DNA from 3 places in the Streptomyces sp. NPDC090022 genome. Region 2 is predicted to be linked to each of the others. Evidence: riboswitches for the same ligand, from Rfam matches in the RefSeq annotation. Region 2 holds a riboswitch; each other region holds the start of a gene.
What was found. A riboswitch is a leader RNA that binds a small molecule or an ion and turns the genes downstream of it on or off. The one in region 2 is predicted to bind cyclic di-AMP.
Positions count from the first base shown of each region.

Region 1: another riboswitch for cyclic di-AMP. It lies ahead of ACIPXB_RS18835 (M23 family metallopeptidase); the one in region 2 lies ahead of ACIPXB_RS29290 (peptidoglycan DD-metalloendopeptidase family protein).
Region 3: another riboswitch for cyclic di-AMP. It lies ahead of ACIPXB_RS20810 (transglycosylase family protein); the one in region 2 lies ahead of ACIPXB_RS29290 (peptidoglycan DD-metalloendopeptidase family protein).

Region 1 is NZ_JBIVFN010000009.1:129,747-136,846, forward strand. Features, by position in the region: gene ACIPXB_RS18820 (GNAT family N-acetyltransferase) at 1-2,864, opposite strand, end outside; gene ACIPXB_RS18825 (HPr family phosphocarrier protein) at 3,049-3,330, shown strand; gene ACIPXB_RS18830 (GntR family transcriptional regulator) at 3,544-4,209, opposite strand; gene ACIPXB_RS18835 (M23 family metallopeptidase) at 4,444-5,247, opposite strand; cyclic di-AMP (ydaO/yuaA leader) riboswitch at 5,261-5,419, opposite strand; gene ACIPXB_RS18840 (M16 family metallopeptidase) at 5,639-7,021, opposite strand; gene ACIPXB_RS18845 (M16 family metallopeptidase) at 7,042-7,100, opposite strand, start outside.
Region 2 is NZ_JBIVFN010000022.1:88,467-95,566, forward strand. Features, by position in the region: gene ACIPXB_RS29270 (acyl-ACP desaturase) at 1-399, opposite strand, end outside; gene ACIPXB_RS29275 (acyl carrier protein) at 404-724, opposite strand; gene ACIPXB_RS29280 (MBL fold metallo-hydrolase) at 1,104-2,297, opposite strand; gene ACIPXB_RS29285 (SGNH/GDSL hydrolase family protein) at 2,447-3,244, opposite strand; gene ACIPXB_RS29290 (peptidoglycan DD-metalloendopeptidase family protein) at 3,439-4,413, opposite strand; cyclic di-AMP (ydaO/yuaA leader) riboswitch at 4,416-4,615, opposite strand; gene ACIPXB_RS29295 (tyrosine-protein phosphatase) at 4,895-5,701, shown strand; gene ACIPXB_RS29300 (aspartate aminotransferase family protein) at 5,779-7,100, opposite strand, start outside.
Region 3 is NZ_JBIVFN010000011.1:91,780-98,879, forward strand. Features, by position in the region: gene ACIPXB_RS20785 (NAD(P)/FAD-dependent oxidoreductase) at 1-817, opposite strand, end outside; gene ACIPXB_RS20790 (exopolyphosphatase) at 1,198-2,139, opposite strand; gene ACIPXB_RS20795 (DUF501 domain-containing protein) at 2,136-2,687, opposite strand; gene ACIPXB_RS20800 (septum formation initiator family protein) at 2,741-3,229, opposite strand; gene eno (phosphopyruvate hydratase) at 3,355-4,641, opposite strand; gene ACIPXB_RS20810 (transglycosylase family protein) at 4,927-5,649, opposite strand; cyclic di-AMP (ydaO/yuaA leader) riboswitch at 5,653-5,825, opposite strand; gene ACIPXB_RS20815 (transglycosylase family protein) at 6,101-7,100, opposite strand, start outside.

The sequences.
Region 1 (7,100 bases), on a different contig from region 2:
GACACCCCGACGACCTCGGGATGGTCGTCGACCAGCCGGGACAGCCGTAGGAGCAGGTCTTCGAGGGCGGGGGTGTCGACGGGGTCGCTGCCGCGCCAGCCGAACAGGAGCGGGGCGGTGCGGATGGAGCGGATGAGGTCGGCGGCGTCCCGTGCGGTGGCGGGGACGAGCCGGTGGGCGGTGTCGCCGAGCAGCTCGGAGGCGACACCGGCCAGCCCGAAGGAGAGGACGGCGCCGACGCCCGGGTCGATGACGGAGCGGACGACGGTGTCCACCCCGCGCGGGACCATCGGCTGGACGACGGGCAGCAGCTCGGCGGGCTTGCCGAGGGCCTCGGTCAGCTCCTCGTAGGACCGCCGCAGCTCGGCCTCGGTGGTCAGGTCCAGGCGTACGCCGCCCAGGTCGGCGCGGTGGCGCAGGTGCGGGGCGGTGGTCTTGAGGGCCACGGGATAGCCGAGCCGCGCGGCCGCGGCGGCGGCCGTGTCGGGGGTGGGCGCGGGCAGGGTGGGCACGACGGTGATCCCGTACCGGGCCAGGAGGCGGTGGGCGTCGGCGTCGTCGAGGGTGACGGTGTCCTCGGCGGCGACGTGCGCGAGCAGGGCGGCGAGCTGGGCGGCGGTGCCGCTCTCGTCGATGTCCTCGTACTCGGGGACGTGCCCGGCCTCGGCGTTGGCCCGCCGCCACTGCTCGTAGCGCACGGCCCGGGCGAGGGCGCCGACCGCGCGCTCGGGGGCGGGGAAGGTCGGGATGCGCAGCGGGTCACCGGCGGCGGGCGGGCGCGGGGCCCCGTCCGGTGCGGGATACCCGGCGTCGGCGGGGCCGGTCGGGGTGGCGGGCGCGGTCCCGTCGGCGGGCGCCGGTGAGGACCCGGGCGCGGCTGCGGCGCCCGGCGCGCGCCAGGAGCGGCTCCCGGCTTCCCCTCCTGCTCCGGCTCCGGCATCGGTCCCGGTTCCGCTCCCGGCGCCGGCATCGGGCCCGGCCACGGCTCCGGCATCGGGCCCGGCCGGGAGGGAGCCGCGGGCGGCGGAAAGGGCGGTCGCGAGCTCGGTCAGCTCGACGTGGACCACCACGACCGGCTTGCCCGGGACCTCCGCCAGCGCCGCGCGCAGCGCGTCCGCGAGGTCGTCGGCGAGCCCCGGCTCCCCCACCGAGGGGATGGCGGTGACCACCACGGCGTCGTTGGCGTCGTCGGCCAGCGCCCGGGTGAGGGCCGCGCGGAAGTCCGCGGGACCCGCCTCGGTCGTCAGGTCCAGCGGGCGGCGCGGGAGCAGCCCCTCCGACAGGCAGGCGTCGTACGTGAGAACCCCCAGCGACTCGGAGTTGCCGAGGATCGCGACCCGGGGTCCGGCGGGCAGCGGCTGGGACGCCAGCAGCAGGCCCGCGTCGACGAGCTCGGTGACCGTGTCGACGCGGATCACGCCGGCCTGGCTGAGCAGGTCGGAGACGGTCGCGTCGGGCAGCCGGGTGCCGGGGACGGCGTGCCCGGCCGGGGTGACACCGGTGTGGCGGCCGCCCTTGGCGACGACGACCGGCTTGACGGCGGCGGTGCGGCGGGCCAGGCGCGTGAACTTCCGCGGGTTGCCGAGGGTTTCGAGGTAGAGCAGGGCGACGTCGGTGACCGGGTCGTCGTACCAGTACTGGAGGATGTCGTTGCCGGAGACGTCCGCCCGGTTGCCGGCCGAGACGAAGGACGACAGGCCCTCGCCGCGCCGTACCAGCCCGGCGAGCAGGGCTATGCCGATGGCGCCGGACTGGGTGAACAGCCCGATACGGCCCTCGGCCGGCGCCGGGGCCGGGGCGAGGGAGGCGTTGAGGCTGACCCCGGGCGCCGTGTTGATCAGGCCGAAGGCGTTGGGGCCGACGATGCGCATGCCGTACGAGCGGGCCTGGCGGACGAGTTCGCGCTGGCGGGCCTGGCCCTCGGGGCCGCTCTCGCCGTACCCGGCCGAGAGCACCACCAGGCCCTGCACGCCGTGCTCGCCGGCGGCCGCGACCACCTCGGGGACCCGGTCGGCGGGGACGGCGACGACGGCGAGGTCGACGGGGGCGGCGATCTCGGCGAACGTGCGGTAGGCCCGTACGCCCTCCAGCAGATCGCCCGCCATACCGGGGGCGCGGGCTGCGTTGAGGGCGTAGAGGTCGCCGCGGAAGCCGCAGTCGCGCAGGTTGCGCAGGGCCGCGGCGCCGACCCCGGACCCGGTGCGGCTGACCCCGACGACCGCGACGGAGCGGGGGGCCAGCAGCCGCTGCACGGAGCGGGCCTCGGCGCGCTGCTCGCGGGCGCGCTGGACGGCGAGGGACTGCGCGGTGGGTTCGAGGTCGAGGGTGAGGTGGACCGCGCCGTCCTCGAAGCTGCGCCGCTGCTCGTAGCCGACGTCCTTGAAGACTTTGATCATCTTGGTGTTGGCGGGGAGCACCTCGGCGGCGAAGCGGCGGATGCCGCGCTCGCGGGCGACCGCGCCGATGTGTTCGAGGAGGGCGGAGGCGACACCGCGGCCCTGGTGGGCGTCCTGGACGAGGAAGGCGACCTCGGCCTCGTCGGCGGGCGCGGTGGCGGGGCGGCCGTCGGCGCCGATCCGGTCGTAGCGGACGGTGGCGATGAACTCGCCGCCGACGGTGGCGGCGAGGCCGACGCGGTCGACGTAGTCGTGGTGCGTGAAGCGGTGTACGTCGCGGTCCGACAGCCGGGGGTAGGGGGCGAAGAACCGGTAGTACTTGGACTCGTCGGAGACCTGCTCGTAGAAGCTGACCAGGCGGCCCGCGTCCTCGGGCGTGATGGGGCGGATACGGGCGGTGCCGCCGTCGCGCAGCACGACGTCCGCTTCCCAGTGGGCCGGGTACGAGGGGTCCGACGCGGTGGTCATGGGGCACACCCTAAGGCCGGACGGGCCGGATCTGCTCCCGCGCGGCGCGTACGACAAAGAGGAAGAAACGGGTGCAAGCTGGGGAAGGCCGAAGGCGGGACGTCCGGGCCGAAGGCCGGTCGGAGCATTCCGGGCGCCGTGAGAGACTGGTCTAGACAACCGCTGAAACCTGAAGGGCATCACCATGGCAGAGCGCCGCGTCAACGTCGGCTGGGCCGAGGGCCTGCACGCTCGTCCCGCCTCGATCTTCGTCCGTGCGGCCACGGCTTCCGGCGTCCCGGTGACCATCGCGAAGGCGGACGGCAACCCGGTCAACGCCGGTTCCATGCTCGCGGTGCTGGGCCTGGGCGCCCAGGGCGGCGAGGAGATCGTCCTGGCTTCGGACGCCGAGGGCGCGGAGATCGCGCTCGACCGCCTCGCGAAGCTGGTCGCCGAGGGTCTCGAGGAGCTCCCCGAGACCGTCTGACCCTTCGGGTTCGGCCCGCGTACGTGTGCGGCGGAGCCGCGGCGCCCGGAATGCCGGTGCCGCGGCTCCGCCGTTTCGCTTTCCCGGCCCGGCCGGCTTTCTCCCGGCTTTCTCCGGGCGCGCAGGAATTCCTGCGAATTCGCGCGGGCACGTAGGCGTATATCGACCCCGGCTGCGGCGGCCTCGATATCCGTCCTTTGTATACGTCCTTTGTTAAAGGCGGCCGCTCGCCGTGTTGACGGGATGTTGCGGAGTCCTCACACGCAGCCGGTGGGCCGCGGCCGCCCGGTCCGCGTGCAGGGCGGTCAGCGCCCGCGCCCGCTCGGCGTCGCCGCGGGCCACCGCGTCCACGATCGCACCGTGCTCCGCCCAGGACTCCGCGGGCCGCGCGGACGGCTCCACGGCGTACATCCAGGCGACCTTGTGGCGCAGCTGGGTCAGCAGGGCGATGAGCCCGGGGCTGCCGGAGGCCTGGACGAGCGTCTCGTGGAACCAGCCGCCCAGGGACCGCAGATCCTCCCCCTGGCCGCGCCTGGCCCGCTCCTGGCCGAGCCGGACCAGCCCGCGCAGCACCTTGAGGTGGGCCTCGGTGCGCCGCCGGGCGGCGCGGGAGGCCGCCAGCGGCTCCAGCAGCATCCGGACCTCCAGGAAGTCCGCCGCCTCCTGCTCGGTCGGCTCCGCGACACAGGCGCCGGCGTGCCGCCGGGTGGTGACGAAACCCTCGGACTGAAGGGTGCGCAGCGCCTCGCGGACCGGGACGCGGGAGACGCCGTACCGGCGGGCGAGCAGGTCCTCGGTGAGTCTGCCGCCGGGCTCGAATACACCGGAGACGATGTCGTCACGGATTGCGGTGCAGACCGCGTGCGCGGGAATACGCAATGCCGGACCTCCGCCCTGAGCCAACGTCATGACTGCGACTCTATGACAATGCGCCGCAGTTTCCGAGTGCGGAAGGAAAGTACGGCGCAATACGCGACGGAAATCGGAAAAGCGCGGCGGCGGGCCGGCCCCCGCGCCGGGGTGGCACGGCGCACGCGGCGCACGCAACGCGAAGACCCCGGCTCGGGGAGCCGGGGTCTTCGGGGAAACGATGGGCCGTGCGCGGCCGCAGGGTCAGACGCGGACGCCGTGCGAGCGCAGGTAGGCGACCGGGTCGATGTCCGAGCCGTAGCTGGCGCCGGTACGGGCCTCGAAGTGCAGGTGGGCGCCACTGGAGTTGCCCGTGTTGCCCGACAGGCCGATCTGCTGGCCCGGGGTGACCTGCTGGCCGGCCGAGACGCTCAGCGAGGACAGGTGGGCGTACTGGGTGTAGGTGCCGTCGTTGTGCTTGATGACGACGTTGTTGCCGTAGGCGCCGCCCCAGCCGGCCTCGACAATCACGCCCGCGCCGACCGCACGCACGGAGGTGCCGGAGGCCGCGTGGAAGTCGATGCCGGTGTGGCTGCCGGAGGACCACATGCCGCCGCCGGCCCCGTAGCTGGTGCTGACGTAGGAGTCGTCGAGCGGCGAGACGAAGGTGTTGAGGCGCTTGCGCTCCTCCTCGCGCTCCGCGCGCTCCTTGGCCTCGCGCTCGGCCTTCGCCTTGGCCTCGGCCAGGCGCTTGGCCTCGGCGGCCTTCTGCTTCGCGTCGGCCTCGGCCTGCGCCTTGGCGGCGGCGACCTCGGCGGCGTGCTGCTGGGAAGCGGCCTGGGTCTCGATGTCGCCCGCGAGCTCGTCCGCGACGACCACGTTGTTCAGGCCGGTGTCCTGCGGGACGGAGGAGTTGTTGTCCGCGGCGAAGGCCGGGGCGGCCAGCGTGCCGACGACACCCGTCGTGGCGAGGGCGGCGATCCCGGCGATGCCTGCGGTCTTGCGGCTCAGACGGCTGCCACCACGGTGCTTGCCGGTGGCACGGCTGGTGCTGCTGCCAAACGCCATGAAAAGGCTGATCCTTTCCTTCCTTCTCGCCTACCGGGTTAGCTGACGGGTTCGGAGCAGGAAGGTCTCCTACGGGCCCCCTCTGGCGAGGCGGTCCGATTCACCCCAGGGACTGATGTGGGTCCCCGGCTCCCCAGGCTCGCGCCTGACGGGGACTCGGCGATCGCTGCCCGGTGCCGCGGGTGCGGCGGACACAACTGACGGACAGCAAGCCCGACGCTAGGCGGATCATCAGCCGATCGCCAAACAGACGAGCGCTTTTGTTGCGTACGCCACACCGCATACGAGCAACCTCGCCACCAACCGGACATTGAGCACACAAGGGGCCCCGGCGGACAACCCGCCGGGGCCCCTTGGTGATACGGCGTCAGCCGCCGCGTCGGATGCCGCGTCAGTTGGTGACGACGGTGACCTCACCGATGCCGAGCGCGCGCACCGGCTCCTCGATCTGCGAGGCGTCCCCCACCAGGACCGTCACCAGCCGGTCCGCCGGGAAGGCGCTGACCACCGCGGAGGTCGCCTCCACGGTGCCGGTCTCGGCCAGCCGGGCGTACAACTGCGCCTGGTAGTCGTCGGGGAGCTGCTGCTCGACCTGGTCGGCGAGGGTGGCGGCGACCGAGGCGGCCGTCTCGAACTTCAGCGGGGCCACGCCCACCAGGTTCTGCACCGCCACGTCCCGCTCGGCGTCGGTCAGGCCGCCCTCCGCGAGGGTGCGCAGCACCTTCCACAGGTCGTCCAGCGCCGGGCCGGTGTTGGGGGTGTCCACGGAGCCGCTGATGGCCAGCATGGACGCGCCCGTGGCGCCGCCGGGCGAGGACGGCGCGGTGGAGCGCAGCACCTGGCCGAAGGAGCGCACGCCGTAGGTGTAGCCCTTCTCCTCGCGCAGCACCTTGTCCAGGCGCGAGGTGAGCGTGCCGCCCAGGCAGTACGTGCCGAGCAGCTGGGCCGCCCAGACGCGGTCGTGCCGGTCCGGCCCGATCCGGCCGATCAGCAGCTGCGTCTGGACCGCGCCGGGGCGGTCCACGATGACCACGCGGCCGGTGTCGTCGGCGGAGATCTGCGGGACCGGGCGGGCGGCGGCGGTGCCGCCGGTCCAGCCGCCCAGGGTGTCGGCGAGGACGGCGTCCAGGTCGGTGCCGGCGTAGTCGCCCACGATGACGGCGGTGGTCGTGGCGGGGCGGACGTGGGCCTCGTAGAAGGCGCGGACGGCCGCGGCGTCGATCCGGGCGACGGTCTCCTCGGTGCCCTGGCGCGGGCGGGACATCCGCAGGGCGGCCGGGAAGAGCTCCTTGGAGAGCTGCTTGGCGGCGCGGCGCTGCGGGTTGGCCAGCTCGTGCGGGATCTCGTCGAGGCGGTTGCGCACCAGGCGGTCCACCTCGCTGTCGGCGAAGGCGGGCGCGCGCAGCGCCTCGGCGAGCAGGCCGAGCGCCTTGGGCAGCCGGGAGGCCGGGACCTCCAGGGAGACCCGGACGCCCGGGTGGTCGGCGTGCGCGTCGAGGGTGGCGCCGCAGCGCTCCAGCTCGGCGGCGAACTCCTCGGCGGAGTGCTTGTCGGTGCCCTCGGACAGCGCGCGGGCCATGATCGTGGCCACGCCGTCCAGGCCCTCGGGCTCGGCGTCCAGCGGGGCGTCGAGGATGATCTCGACGGCCACCACCTGCTGGCCGGGCCGGTGGCAGCGCAGCACGGTCAGGCCGTTGTCCAGCGCGCCGCGCTCGGGCGCGGGGAAGGCCCACGGCCTGGCCTCGCCGGCGGCGGGCTGCGGGTGGAAGGTCATCGTCACTGCGGGCTCGGCGGTCACTGCTGCGCCCCCTCGTTCTCGTCGTTCTCGTCGGCCGCGGCGTCCTCGGCCGCCA
Region 2 (7,100 bases):
ATCGAGCCCCCGGATGGCATGCAGGTAGCTGCGCAGCGCGTCCGAATGGCGGGCTTCCTCCGCGGTCCAGCGGTTGACCCACACGCCCCAGGTGCTGTCGCGACCGAAGCGGGAGGCGATCTCGTGGTGGTAGCTGGGCAGGTTGTCCTCGGTGAGCAGGTTGACCAGCAGCGCGTCGCGCACCACGGGGGACAGCGGGGACTGGCCGGGCTGCCAGCCCTCGCCGCCCAACGGGCCGTCGAAGTCCCTGGCCCGGCCCCAGGGCACGTACTGGTGGGGGAACCAGTCCTGGGCCGCGGCCAGATGCCGGTCGAGCCCGCCGGCCACGATCGGTTCGAGATCGGCGAGCAGATCGGTACGGCGGCTCACCGGAGCGGCACACGACCCCTGGTCGGACACGGGTTCAGGAACCTTCCGGACGGAGGTCGAGGACCGCCGCGCCCTGCCCGGCCGCTGTCCCCTTCGGCCCTGTCATGGTGTCGTTCAGGTTCCTCGCGAGGTCCTCCAGGGTGTGGTGCGGGGAGACGTCCCCCAGGTGTGCGACGAGTCCGGTTCCGGTGCGCTCTTCGACGGCCACCATCAACTCCATCAGGGCCAGCGAGTCCAGGCCGAGGTCGGCGATCGTGGCACTCGGAACGAGCTTCTCGGCCGGCAGGGCGAAGTAGTCCTTGACCAGAGTCGCCAGCGCCGCGGCGTCGAACGTCTGGGCTGCCTGTTCCGTCATCACAGCACTCCCGTCACACAGGGGTCGTCACCGGCCAAACCTTCCCGGGTGACGGCAGGTCACCGCCTGTCGCCCGTTCAGCCGGTCCGTACGGACGTTCCCGGGCGCGAGCAGGTGTCCGCACCACCGGTCGTCACCCCACCGGGCCGACACGCCCGGACCGCTCCCCCCGGACTGGTATCCCCACCGGGGTCACTGGAACGCTCTCGCCGCTGCGGCGGACGCCGACCGCAACGGTGAGCCGACCCCGGAGGAGTTCAGCAGCGCGGCCTCGGCGGCGCTGCTCGACCATGAAGAGCCGGTGCCTGCTCCAGGCACCGGCTCTTGAGCGTTCGCACGCCGGCACGGCCCGCGACGCCGCACGGCTCCCCGCCCGCCGTCAGCGCTCGCCGGCGAGGTCCAGGTCGCCGGCCCGGGAGTCGTCAGCCGGGCGGTCGACGGGCTTCGGGTGGCGCCACGGGTGGGTGATCGGGTGGGAGACCGGGCGCCACCAGGGGGCCACGGGCAGCGTGCCGGCAGGCTCGAAGGGTTCGCCGGGGTGCGGGACCGCCACCGGCTGGCCGGCTTCCCCGGCGGCGTCGAGCGTCCACTCGCCCGGCTCCGCCCAGGCGTGCAGGGCCAGGCTGAAGGTGCCCCAGTGGATCGGCAGCAGCACCCCGTGCGGCTTCGCTCCCTGCAGGTCGAGGTGGGCCTGGACGCCCTCCTGGGGGGTCATGTGGATGTCCGGCCAGTACTCCGAGTACGCGCCGATCTGGATCATCGTGGCGTCGAAGGGCCCGTGCGCGGCCCCGATGTCCTGGAAGCCGGGGAAGTAGCCGGTGTCACCGCTGTGGAAGATGCGGTGCTCGTCGCCCTCGACCACCCAGGACGCCCACAGGGTGTGCTGCTGGTTGCGCAGGCCGCGGCCGCAGAAGTGGCGTGCCGGGGTCGCGGTCAGGGCCAGCCCGTTGATCTTGGTGGATTCGTTCCAGTCCAGTTCGCGCAGCCGGTCGGCCGACACCCCCCACCGCTCCAGGTGCGCGCCGACGCCCAGCGGCACCGCGAAGACGGTGTCCGTACCGGCCAGCGCCTTGATCGTCGGCAGGTCCAGGTGGTCGTAGTGGTCGTGGGAGATCACCACCGCGTCCACCGGTCCCAGTGCGGCCAGCGGCACCGGTACGGGGTGCAGTCGCTTGGGGCCGGCGAAGGGGAACGGAGAGCACCGCTCTCCCCACACGGGGTCGAACAGCACGCGCCGCCCGTCGATCTCGGCGAGCACGCTGGAGTGCCCCATCCACGTCAGCCGCAGCCCCGTGACCGGCGGCTTCGCCAGGTCGGCCAGGGTCGTCGGGTGCACCGGAACGCCCGCGGCGGGGCCGCGGCGCTGCCGCTGCTCCTTGTGGAAGTAGATCTTGGCGAACTCCCGCATGGAGCCGGAGGGCCTGGTCCGGGCCCCGACCGGGTTCTGGAAGACGCCGTCGGCGAAGTTCGGCGAGCGGCGGATCCGCTCCATGCGCGCGCCGGACGGATCCGCGCCGAAGGCTTCGGGCCGCAGGTCGCGCAGCCGAGGACGCAAGGGACGGGAGCCGGTCAAGGCGCCTCCTGGGAGGGGAGTGTGGCGAGGGGATGGGACAGGGGATCCTGCTCTCTTCGACGTTCCCAACGCACACCGGCCCGGAAGGATTCCGCTTCCGGGCCGGAGCCCGGTCCCGGACCGGTCGGCGCCCCGCCCCGCGCACGGCGCTACAGGGGCAGCAGGTCCGGCCGCTTGGCCTCCACGTGGTCCCCGGAGGACTCCCCGCGCAGCCGCCGCCCGATCCACGGCACCAGGTACTCGCGCGCCCACTGGATGTTGTCGCGGGTGACCTCGGCCGATCCGCGCGGCTGCTGCGGCGGCCACGGCTGGTCCGGGTCGGCCGGTACGTCGATCCCGAGCACCTGGGCCGCGCGCAGCGCCACCCGGGTGTGCCCCTCCGGGGAGAGGTGCAGCCGGTCGTCGTCCCAGGCCCGCCGGTCCTGTACGGACTTCAGCGACCAGAGGTCGAGCACCGGGCAGTCGTAGCGGTCGGCGATGGCCCGCACGTGCGCGGAGTACGTCGCGACCTTGCCCCGCAGGTGCTTGAGGACCGGCACCCCGCGGGTGTCGAATCCGGTGGTGATCATGACCTGGCCGACGGCTCGGGTGAGGTCGGCCACGGCCGCCTCGAACCGCTCCGCCACGTCGTCGGGGTCGCTGCCGGGCCGGATGATGTCGTTCCCGCCGGCGCAGAAGGTGACGAGGTCCGGCGCGAGCTCCTTGGCCCGCGGCACCTGCTCGGCCACGATCTGGTCGAGCAGGCGTCCGCGTACGGCGAGGTTCGCGTACCGGAAGTCGTGCTCGTCACGCCGGTCGGCCAGGAGTACGGCGAGCCGGTCGGCCCAGCCGACGTAGATTCCCCCGGGTCCCGGGTCCCCCACACCCTCGGTGAAGCTGTCTCCGATCGCCGCGTACGAGCCGATGGTGTCGATGCTGCCGATGGTCCGTCGTGTCGAGTTGTTCATCGTTGTCGTCGCTGCCACGGGACCACATCCTTCACCTCGAGACGTGACCTACGCCACCGTAGGAAGGGGTTGACGGGCCGTGATCTATACCACCCGGTCAGGGAGGAATAACAAGGCGTGAGGCCAGGACCCCCCTCGGGCCCTGGCCTCACACGTTTCCCGGAGCCGCCCCCGTTGGGCGGCCGCCGCTGCCGTCAGATGCTCACGCCGTGGGAGCGGAGGTAGGCGAGCGGGTCGACGTCCGAGCCGTAGCCCGGGCCGGTGCGGATCTCGAAGTGCAGGTGCGGGCCGGTGGAGTTGCCGGTCGAGCCGGACAGGCCGAGCTGCTGGCCGGCGGTGACGCTCTGGCCGACCGAGACCGACAGCTGCGACAGGTGGGCGTACTGCGAGTAGTGGCCGTCGGCGTGCTTGACGACGACCTCGTTGCCGTACGAGCCGCCCCAGCCGGCGGACACGACGGTGCCCGCGCTGACCGCCTTGACGGAGGTGCCGGAGCGCGCGATGAAGTCGACACCGGTGTGGTAGCCGCTGGACCACATGGCCCCGGAGGCCCGGTAGGCGGTGGAGACGCCGCCGCCGACCGGGGCGACGAAGCCGGCCTTGCCCGGGGCGGCGGCGGTGCCGGAGCCCTGGGCCGGGGTCCGGTCGGCGGAACCGCGCTCGGGGGCGGGCGCGACCGGGGCGGGCCGGGCCGGGGCCGACTCCGGGGCGGACTCGACGGGCGTCGACTCGACCGGGGCCGACTCGACGGGGGCCGACTCGACGGGGGCCGCGCCCCGGTCCCCGAGGGTGAGCTCCAGGCCCGGGTGGATCAGCGACGGGTCGGTGCCGACGGCGTCACGGTTGTCGGCGTACAGCTCCTGCCAGCCGCCGGAGAGGCCGCGGTCCTCGGCGATGCGCGAGAGGCAGTCGCCCTGGACGACGGTGTAGGTGCTGGGGGCCGGCCGGGGCGCCGCGTGCGAGGGGGCGGCCTGGAGGGCGGCCGGCACCTGCGCCGGGAGCTGGGCCGTGACCGGGGCCTGCGGGGCGGCGGCGGGAGCCCCGGCCGCGTTCGCGCCGGTGGCGCCCATCAGCGGCAGCGCGAGGGCCGCACCGCCCGTGCCGGCGGCGACGAAACCGCGGGTCAGGGAGCGGGACTTGGGGCGTCGGTGCTTGCCTTTTCCGGGCATGGCGTTTTCCTCTCCGGCGCCTGCGAGGTGAGCTGTCGGGTTCGGACTGGAGCTGTCCGGCCGTATCACTACGGCTTCACCCCGAGCCATTCGGATATCAAGATCCGATCCGGCGGGCCTACCTGGTTCCCCCGCTCCTGCCACGTACATGAATAGTCGGGTGCGGTGTCCGGATGGTGGCAGGATTCGGCGGTCCATCCGGATCGGTCGTGAACGTAATCCAGCCATGCCGCGCGAAACAAGCCACGAATTCCCCCATGGATTCCCGTTGATGAGAGTCCGCCGGAATTCCGGTCACCCTCCGTCCATTCCGTCGCTTCAACAGCCAGCCACCGCAGGGAATTCGGCCTCCGCGATCAGGCACTCACGGTCACCGTATGATCCTGCTCACGGGGGCGGGAGGCGATCTCCCTTCTCCCCCGGGCACGTTGGGGCCAAGCAGCGCAATTCGGACAACCGCGACGATACGGAGGGGGCACTCATGACCCAGCAGATACCTCGGACCCGGCCCACGGAGCCGGAGCTGACCGGCATACGCAACTTCCGTGACGTGGGCGGGCTGCCGACCACCGACGGGCGGCAGGTCCGTACGGGACGACTGTTCCGAAGCGGACATCTCGCCCATGCCACCGAAACCGACGCAGAATTCCTCGCGTCGCTCGGCCTCCACACCGTCTTCGATTTCCGCAATGCGGCCGACCACGCCCTCGAGGGACCCGATGTGGAACTTCCGGGTGTACGGAATGTGAACATTCCCCTCTCCGACCCGGCGGACGGCAAGGAGTTCTGGAAGATGGTGCGCGACGGCGACCTCGGCCAGCTGCGCGATCTGCTCGGCGAGGGCCGGGCGGCCGACCGGATGACGCGCTCGTACCGCGAGATCATCACCCGGCGCACCGCCGAGCACAGCCGCGTCCTGCACGCCCTCGCCGAGGACAGCGTGCCCGCCCTCATGCACTGCGCGGCCGGCAAGGACCGGGCCGGGCTCTCGGTCGCCGTCACCCTCCTCGCGGTGGGCGTCGAGCGCGAGGCGATCGTGGCGGACTACCTGGAGTCGAACGCCCCGCACCGCCGCTACCGGGTACGCCGTGGCAGCGAGGCGCCCGAGGCGCGCTCGCCCGAGGTGATGGAACTGCTGGCCCCGCTCTTCGACGCCCGCGCCGAGTACCTGACCGAGGCCTTCGACGCCATCGAGGAGACCTGGGGCGGCGTGCCGGCCTACCTGGGCGAGGGCCTCGGGCTCGCCCCCGAGACCCTCGCCCGGCTGCGTGAGAAGCTCCTCGTCTGACGCTCACGCCCGCGCGGGAGGGAGCACCCACGCCCGCGCGGGAGGCGGCGCTCACGCCCGCGCGGGAGGCGGCGCCGTCACCGCTGTGCGGCGGCCTGCTTCACCAGCGTCCGGCCGAAGTCCCACATCAGCGAGCCCCCGCCGTGCGCGTCGTCCATGACCGCCCGGAAGGCGGTCACGAAGCGGTCCACGTCGGCCTCGTCCACGACGAGCGGCGGGATCAGCTTGATGACCTCCAGATGGTCTCCGGAGACCTGGGTCAGGATCCGGTGCCTCTGCAGCAGCGGCACCACGACCATCTGCGCGAACAGCCCCTTGCGGGCCGCCTGGAGCATCGTCCAGCGGCTGCGCAGGCCCAGCGAGGAGGGCCGGCCGAACTCGATGCCGATCATCAGGCCGCGCCCGCGCACCTCGTGCAGCAGCTCGTACTCCGGCACGAGCGCCGCGAGCCGCCCGCGCAAGGAGTCGCCCACCTCCCGGGCGCGGGCGACGAGCGACTCGTTCTCCATCACCGACAGCACCGCGAGTCCGGCCGCCATCGCCTGTGCGTTGGAGCCGAAACTCGCCGAGTGGACCAGCACCCGGTCCATGGACGAGTAGACCTTCTTGAAGATCCAGTCCTTGCCCAGGGTCGCGCCCACGGGGACGTAGCCGCCGGAGAGCGCCTTGGCCACGCACACCAGATCCGGCTCCACGCCCGGTTCGTTCTGGTAGGCGTAGAAATCCCCGGTACGCCCCAGCCCGGTCTGCACCTCGTCGGCGATGAGCAGGGCCTTGTGCCGGTGCAGCAGGTCCTGCGCCGCGTGCAGGAAGCCCGGCGGGGCCGCGTGCACGCCCTTGCCCTGGACGGGCTCCACCACGAAGGCCGCCACGTCGCCGCGCCGCAGCTCGCGCTCCAGCGCCGCCAGATCGCCGAGCGCGATCCGGGTGTCGGGCAGCAGCGGGGCGAAGCCGTCACGGAAGCCGCCCTCGCCGTTGACGGAGAGGGCGCCGGTGGTCAGCCCGTGGAAGGCGTGGTCGCAGTAGAGGACCCTGGGCCGGCCGGTGGCGCAGCGGGCGAACTTCAGGGCGGTCTCGACGGCCTCGGTGCCGCTGTTGCCGAAGAACACCCGGTCCAGGTGCGGGCTGTACGACAGCAGCCGCTCGGCCAGCAGCCCGGGCAGGGGCTGGCAGTCGAAGCGGGTGAGGTCGGCGAGCTGGGCGTCCAGGACGTCGTGGAGGGCCTTGCGCACGACGGGGTGGTGCCGGCCCAGGCCCATCACGCCGAACCCGGCGAGCATGTCGAGGTAGTCGTGGCCCTCGGCGTCGTAGAAGTGGGCGCCCTCGGCCCGCTCGTAGACCTTGTCGAAGCCGATGGTGTGCAGCATGCGGGGCAGTTGGTGGTTGAGGTGCCGGGCGT
Region 3 (7,100 bases), on a different contig from region 2:
GGTTGGGCTTGACGCCCGCGGTCCACACGATGGTGTTGGAGTCGACCTCGAGGCCGTTCTTCAGCACCACGTGGCCGTCCACGCAGGAGTCCATGGAGGTGTTGAGGTAGATCTCGATGCCGCGGGACTCGAGGTGCTCCTTGCCCCAGGTGCCGAGCTTGGGCCCGACCTCGGGGAGGATCTTGTCGGCGGCGTCCACCAGGATGAAGCGCATGTCCTCGCGCTTGATCGTGGTGTAGTACTTCGCGGCGTCGCGGGCCATGTCCTCGACCTCGCCGATCGTCTCGGCGCCGGCGAAGCCGCCGCCGACGAAGACGAAGGTGAGGGCCTTGCGGCGGACGTTCTCGTCCGTCGTGGACTCGGCCTTGTCGAGCTGCTCGAGTACGTGGTTGCGCAGGCCGATGCCCTCTTCGACACCCTTCATGCCGATGCCCTGCTCGGCGAGGCCGGGGATCGGGAAGGTGCGGGAGATGGCGCCGAGCGCGATCACCAGGTAGTCGAAGGGCAGCTCGTACGCCTCGCCGACGAGCGGCGTGACGACGGCGACCTTGCGGTCCTGGTCGATGGTGGTGACCCGGCCGGTGAGAACCTCAGCCTTGGGCAGCACGCGTCGCAGCGGGACGACGACGTGCCGAGGCGAGATACTGCCTGCGGCCACTTCGGGGAGGAAGGGCTGGTAGGTCATGTACGAACGCGGGTCGACGACCGTGACGGTCGCCTCGCCGTAGCGCATCTTCTTCATGATGCGCTTGGCTGCGTACAGGCCTACGTACCCACCTCCTACTACGAGGATCCTGGGACGCTCCGTGGTGCTCATGGAACGAGTATCCAGCACTCGATGGGGCGTCGCTCGTGAGGGTCTTCACAAGCAGCGGGGAGGCCTCTGTTACACTGCGCGACCCACGTGACCCAGGTCATGACCCGCAACGGGAACCATGGGGTACCCGGGGACGTTGTTCACCCGTCCTGAACTGGCCTCCAGGCCCTCGGGAGGACTGGACCACCGCCTTCGTGGATACCTCCGACGCGGATCCAGTGGTGTCCACTCTTCGCACGAACGCGGGCATGAAAGAGGCCTGCGGGCCTCGGAAGGGGCTCGAACCACCCATTCCTTGGCCCAACAGGCCTCTTTTCCTTGTGAAGAACTTCACGAAGTTCGTCCGGAGAGCCGCCCCGGCGACCCCCGCCAGGCCCCCGTCAGACGGCGGACCAGGCGATTCCGTCCAGGATGTCGTGCTCCGAGACCACCACTTCCGAGGCCCCGGTGCGCTCCATGACCGCCAGCAGGACGAGGGCTCCGGCGCCGATCACGTCGACCCGGCCGGGGTGCATGACACCGAGCTCGGCGCGCTGGGCGTGGGTCTCGGTGAGCATCCGGGCGCTGATCTCGCGGACCGCCTCGTAGGGGATCCGCGCGTGGTGGATCGCCTCGGAGTCGTACGCGTCCAGTCCCAGCGCGATCCCGGCGACCGTCGTCACCGAGCCGGCCAGGCCCACCAGGGTGCGTGCCTGCTCCAGCGGGACCCTCTCGGCGGCCCGGTCCAGGGCGGCCTCGATGTCGGCCCGTATGGCGGCGACCTGCGCCTCGGTCGGCGGGTCGGTGATCACACCGTCCACGACCAGGTGGCGCTCGGTCATCCGGACGCAGCCCACGTCGACCGAGCGGGCCGCCCGTACGTGGGTGTCGCCGACCACGAACTCCGTCGAGCCGCCGCCGATGTCCACCACCAGGAAGGGGCGGTCCAGGTCGGCGCGGCCGGCCAGGGACTTGGTGGCGCCGGTGAAGGAGAACTCGGCCTCGTCGTCACCGGAGATCACCTCGGGCTCCACGCCCAGGATGTCCAGAACGCCCCGGACGAAGACGTCGCGGTTCTCGGCGTCGCGCGAGGCCGAGGTGGCCACGAAGCGGACCTTCTCGGCGCCCAGCTCCTTGATCACGGCGGCGTACTCGCGGCAGGCCGCGAACGTGCGCTCCAGGGCCTCCGGGGCCAGCCGGCCCGTCCGGTCCACGCCCTGGCCGAGCCGGACCACGGTCATCCGGCGGTCCAGGTCGGTCTGCTCGCCCGTCGCGGGGTCGCAGTCGGCGACCAGCAGGCGGATGGAGTTCGTACCGCAGTCGACGGCGGCGACCCGGGTCACGCGGACTCCCCCGGCAGCTCGTCCTTCTTCTCCCCGCACGGGGTGACGCACGGGCCCTTGGCCCACCACTCGGGCAGCATCGCGAGCGCCTCGTCACCGAAGGGGTTGACCCCCGGGCCCGCGGCCAGCGAGTGGCCGACCAGCACGTGCAGGCACTTGACGCGGTCGGGCATGCCGCCCGCGCTCGGGAAGCCCTGGAGCACCTCGATCGCGTCGCGGCGCCGGATGTAGTCCTCGTGCGCCTTCTGGTACGCGGCGGCCAGCTCGGGGTCCTCGGCGAGGCGGGCCTGCATCTCCTTCATGACCCCGTTGGCCTCCAGCGTGCCGATCGCGGAGGCGGCGCGCGGGCAGGTCAGGTAGTAGAGGGTCGGGAAGGGGGTGCCGTCGGGCAGCCGCGGCGCGGTCTCGACGACGTCCGGCTGGCCGCAGGGACAGCGGTGCGCGATGGCGCGCAGCCCGCGCGGCGGGCGGCCGAGCTGCTGCTCGAACGCCTCGATGTCGGCGTCGGTCGGCTCGGTCCGTTCGGTCTGGGGCGGGGGCGTCTGCATGCCTGGAGGAAGTCTCTTCGTTCGCGGTTCGGTGGTCGGATGGGGTGGGTGGCTCAGCGGCCGCCGCGGTCGGGGCGGTCGGCCTTGTCGACGCCGTCCCAGACGTTGGAGTACCAGGGGCGGTCCGCCGCGTCCTTTCCGGTACGGCGCTTCTCCTCGGCCTCGGCGTCCGGGTCGATCACGGTGTAGCCGATCTCCCCGGGCCGGACGTAGTGCAGGTGCTTGCGCGCCTGCTGCTCCACGTAGGCCGGGTCCTGCCAGCGGGCCTTCTCGTCGCGCAGCTCCTCGAGGCGCTGGCGCGCCTCGTCGGCGGTCCGCTGCTGCTCCGCGATCTCCGAGCGCTGGGAGACGTACTGGCGCATCGGATACGCGAGGGCGACGACCAGCGTACAGAGCACGAGCACGAGCAGGGCGGCGCGGCCGGTGAGGCGGCTGCGGCGGACCTGACGGCGCGACTGCGAGCGGTAGACGTGGGCCGCGGTCCGCTCGCCGAGCTGCTTGAGCCTGGTCGCGGTGGAGAACCGATCCCGGTTCCCGGCCATGGCTGTCGCCTCCCCTGGTAAGCGCGTACGTCCCCGCACACGGTACGGGACCGGGTGCGGGGACGTACGGAGGCGCTGAAGGTGTCAGCCCATCAGGCGCGGGGCGCCGGGCTGCCCGACGGGTGTCAGCCCTTGAAGCGGGGGAACGCGCTGCGGCCCGCGTACACCGCGGCGTCGTCGAGGATCTCCTCGATGCGCAGCAGCTGGTTGTACTTGGCGACGCGGTCCGAGCGGGCCGGGGCGCCGGTCTTGATCTGGCCGCAGTTCACGGCGACGGCGAGGTCGGCGATGGTGACGTCCTCGGTCTCGCCGGAGCGGTGCGACATCATGCACTTGAAGCCGTTGCGCTGGGCCATCTCGACGGCGTCGAGGGTCTCGGTCAGCGAACCGATCTGATTCACCTTGACGAGCAGGGCGTTCGCGGAGCCCTCCTCGATACCGCGGGCCAGACGCTCGGGGTTGGTGACGAAGAGGTCGTCGCCGACGATCTGGACGCGGGCGCCGAGCTTGTCGGTGATGACCTTCCAGCCGGCCCAGTCGTCCTCGAACAGCGGGTCCTCGATGGAGACCAGCGGGTAGGCGTCGACGAGGCCCTCGTAGTACTCGGTCATCTCGGCGGCCGAGCGGGACTGGCCCTCGAACTCGTACTTGCCGTCCTTGTAGAACTCGGACGCGGCGACGTCGAGCGCGAGCGCGATGTCCTTGCCCGGGATGTAGCCGGCCTGCTTGATGGCCTCGACGATGAGGTCGAGCGCGGCGCGGTTGGACTCCAGGTTCGGGGCGAAGCCGCCCTCGTCGCCCAGACCGGTGGACAGGCCCTTGGTGTGCAGGACCTTCTTGAGGGTGTGGTAGACCTCCGCACCCCAGCGCAGGGCCTCGGAGAAGGACTCCGCGCCGATCGGCGCGATCATGAACTCCTGGATGTCGACGTTGGAGTCGGCGTGCGACCCACCGTTGAGGATGTTCATCATCGGAACGGGCAGCAGGTGCGCGTTCGGGCCGCCGAGGTAGCGGAAGAGCGGGAGGTCCGAGGCCTCGGACGCGGCGTGCGCGACGGCCAGGGAGACGCCGAGGATGGCGTTGGCGCCGAGGGAGCCCTTGTTGTCGGTGGCGTCCAGGTCGAACATGGCCTGGTCGATCAGGCGCTGCTCGGTGGCGTCGTAGCCGACGAGCTCCGGGCCGATCTGCTCGATGACCGCGAGGACGGCCTTCTCGACGCCCTTGCCCATGTAGCGGTTCGGGTCGCCGTCGCGGAGCTCAATGGCCTCGAAGGCACCGGTGGAGGCGCCGGACGGAACGGCAGCACGGCCGGTGCTGCCGTCGTCGAGGCCCACCTCGACCTCGACCGTGGGGTTGCCTCGGGAGTCCAGGATTTCCCGGGCTACGACGACGTCGATGGACGGCACGAGCATCTCCTTCTGGGATGTGACGCTGGGTGTGCGGGGGCGGGGGCCGTGGGACGGCCCTGCCGCACTAGAGCCTAACCGGATCCGGGCAGTCGGCCTGCCGACCGCCCGCCCCCTGGGACGAAAAAGGGTCCGAATACCCGTGTTCCGTCATATAAGACCCATGATCAACAGGCGTTCCGTCCGGAAAGACGCCGCCGCCCGGCGCGTGAGGGGAGACGCGCCGGGCGGCGGGGAGGTACGCGTGTGGCGAACGTTTCGCGGTCAGGACCGCGAGTGTTGCGCCGTGGTTCAGCCGATCTTCAGCTTCTGGCCGGGGAAGATCAGGTCCGCGTCCTTGACGATGTCCTTGTTCAGCTCGAACAGCTGCTGCCAGCCGCCCTTGACGCCGTGGGCCTCGGCGATGGTGCTGAGGGTGTCGCCGGCCTTGACCTCGTAGGAGCCGTTGCCGGTCAGCGGGGCCGGGGCGGGCTTGGAGACCGGCGCCGGGGTGGCCGCGCGCTCGGAGCGGGTGACGGGGGCCTCGGAGCGCGGGGTCTCCTTCTTCGGCGCCGCGGCCTTCGTCTCCGTCTTCTTGGTCTCGGTCTTCTTGGTCTCGGTCTTCGGCTTGGCCGGCGTCTGGGTGCCGCCGCCGTTGTAGGCCGCGTTGGTCAGGCCCTTGCCGCAGTGCGGCCAGGCGCCCTTGCCCTGGCCCTTGAGGACCTTCTCGGCGATGGCTATCTGCTGCGCCTTGGTGGCCTGGTTGGCCTGCGGGGCGTACGCCTTGCCGCCGAAGCCGGCCCAGGTGGAGGCGGAGAACTGCAGACCGCCGTAGTAGCCGTTGCCGGTGTTGATGGACCAGTTGCCGCCGGACTCGCACGCGGCGACGGCGTCCCACTGCGAGGCGGTGGCGGCGTTCGCGGTGCCCGCGGCCATCAGCGGGGCGGCGATCGCGGCACCGGTGACACCGGCGAGCGTGACGATGCGGGTCGCCTTGGAGGCGCGGCGGTGCTTGCCCTTGCCGGAAAGCAGCATGGAACTTCTCCTCACCGACGCCTGCGAGGTGAGCTGTCGGGTTCGGGCGAGTGAGTTGCCCGGCCGCGCGACCTAGCGCGCGGCTTAACCCCTAGCCGTTCCCGTGACCATCTCTCAATGGCCGGTCCCGGCACCTACCTTGGGTCCCCCGCTCCTGCCTTCGGCGCTTGACGCGACGACTGTTCCCTCCGTCCGCCGGCAGGATTCGGCGATGCGGTCGAAGGGGCCCGCGGTGGCGAGCGATTCAGAAGGTAGACAGGTCTCCGCCCGATGTTCAACGAGCGCATTCGCCGGAAACCGCCCCTACTTGCACTCCTGAAAGGGATGTTTGCGCAGGTGAGGGGCGGGTTTGCGGCATTCCACAAACGAGACACGCCAGTTGACCGGAAGAGACGCATGTCTCACTTACACGAAACGGACATTGGGGCGTTTCCACCCGCCTGAAGTGCCCCTATTTCGGGGTTACGTCCAGATTCTGTCCGGGCTTGATCAGGTCCGCGTCCTTGCCGATGACCTGCTCATTGGCCTCGTAAAGGGCGTTCCAGCCGCCCTTGAGGCCGTTGGCGTCCGCGATGTCCGTCAGGTTGTCACCCGGCTTCACCGTGTACGTCGGTTCCGGGGCGGGTCCGGGGGCGGCCGGACTCTCGGCGGCCGGGGCGCCGCGGTGGCGTCCGGTGCCCTCGGCGGAGTCCGGCGTCGGGGTGTTGCCCGGCGCGGTCGTACCGCCCGCCGGAGCGGTGGGGTCGACCGGGGTGCCCGGGACGGTGGGGGCGGCCGGGACCGTCGGGGCGGCCGGGTCGGTGGAGGCGCCGGGGGTGCCCGGGGTCCCGGGGGTACCCGGCGTGGCGGGGGCGCCCGGGGTGGCGGGCGGCGTCACCGGAGGCAGCACCGAGGGCGTCGAGGTCACGTCCGGGGCGGGCATGACGGGCAGTCCGGGCATTCCGGGCGCCGTGGGCAGCAGCGGCTCGTTGATCGGCGGGGTGGTCGCCGGGACCGAGGGGCCGGCCGAGTGGCCGGGGATCTGCGGGGTGTCGCCGGATCCCTCGGAGGGGCGCAGCGGGGCCGGGTCGACCGGGCGGGGGGCGCCGGGCACGCCGGGGTCCACATCGGCGGCCGGGCCGTGCTGGACCAGGCCCGCCTTCTCCGCGCACACCGGCCACGCCTGGGGGCCCTGGGAGGCCAGCACCTGCTCGGCGATGGCTATCTGCTGGGAGCGGCTGGCGAGGTCGGGGCGCTCGGCGTAGGCCAGCCCGCCCGCGTTCTTCCACTGCTCCTGCGTGAACTGCAGGCCGCCGTACGCGTCGCTGCCGAAGTTGGCGCTCCACGTGCCGCCGCTCTCGCACTCGGCGACCTTGTCCCACGTGGTGGCCTCCGCGGCGGTCGCGTTGGTGGCCGCCAGCAGCGGCAGGGCGAGCGCGGAGCCCGCGACTCCGGCGGTGACGACGATTGCG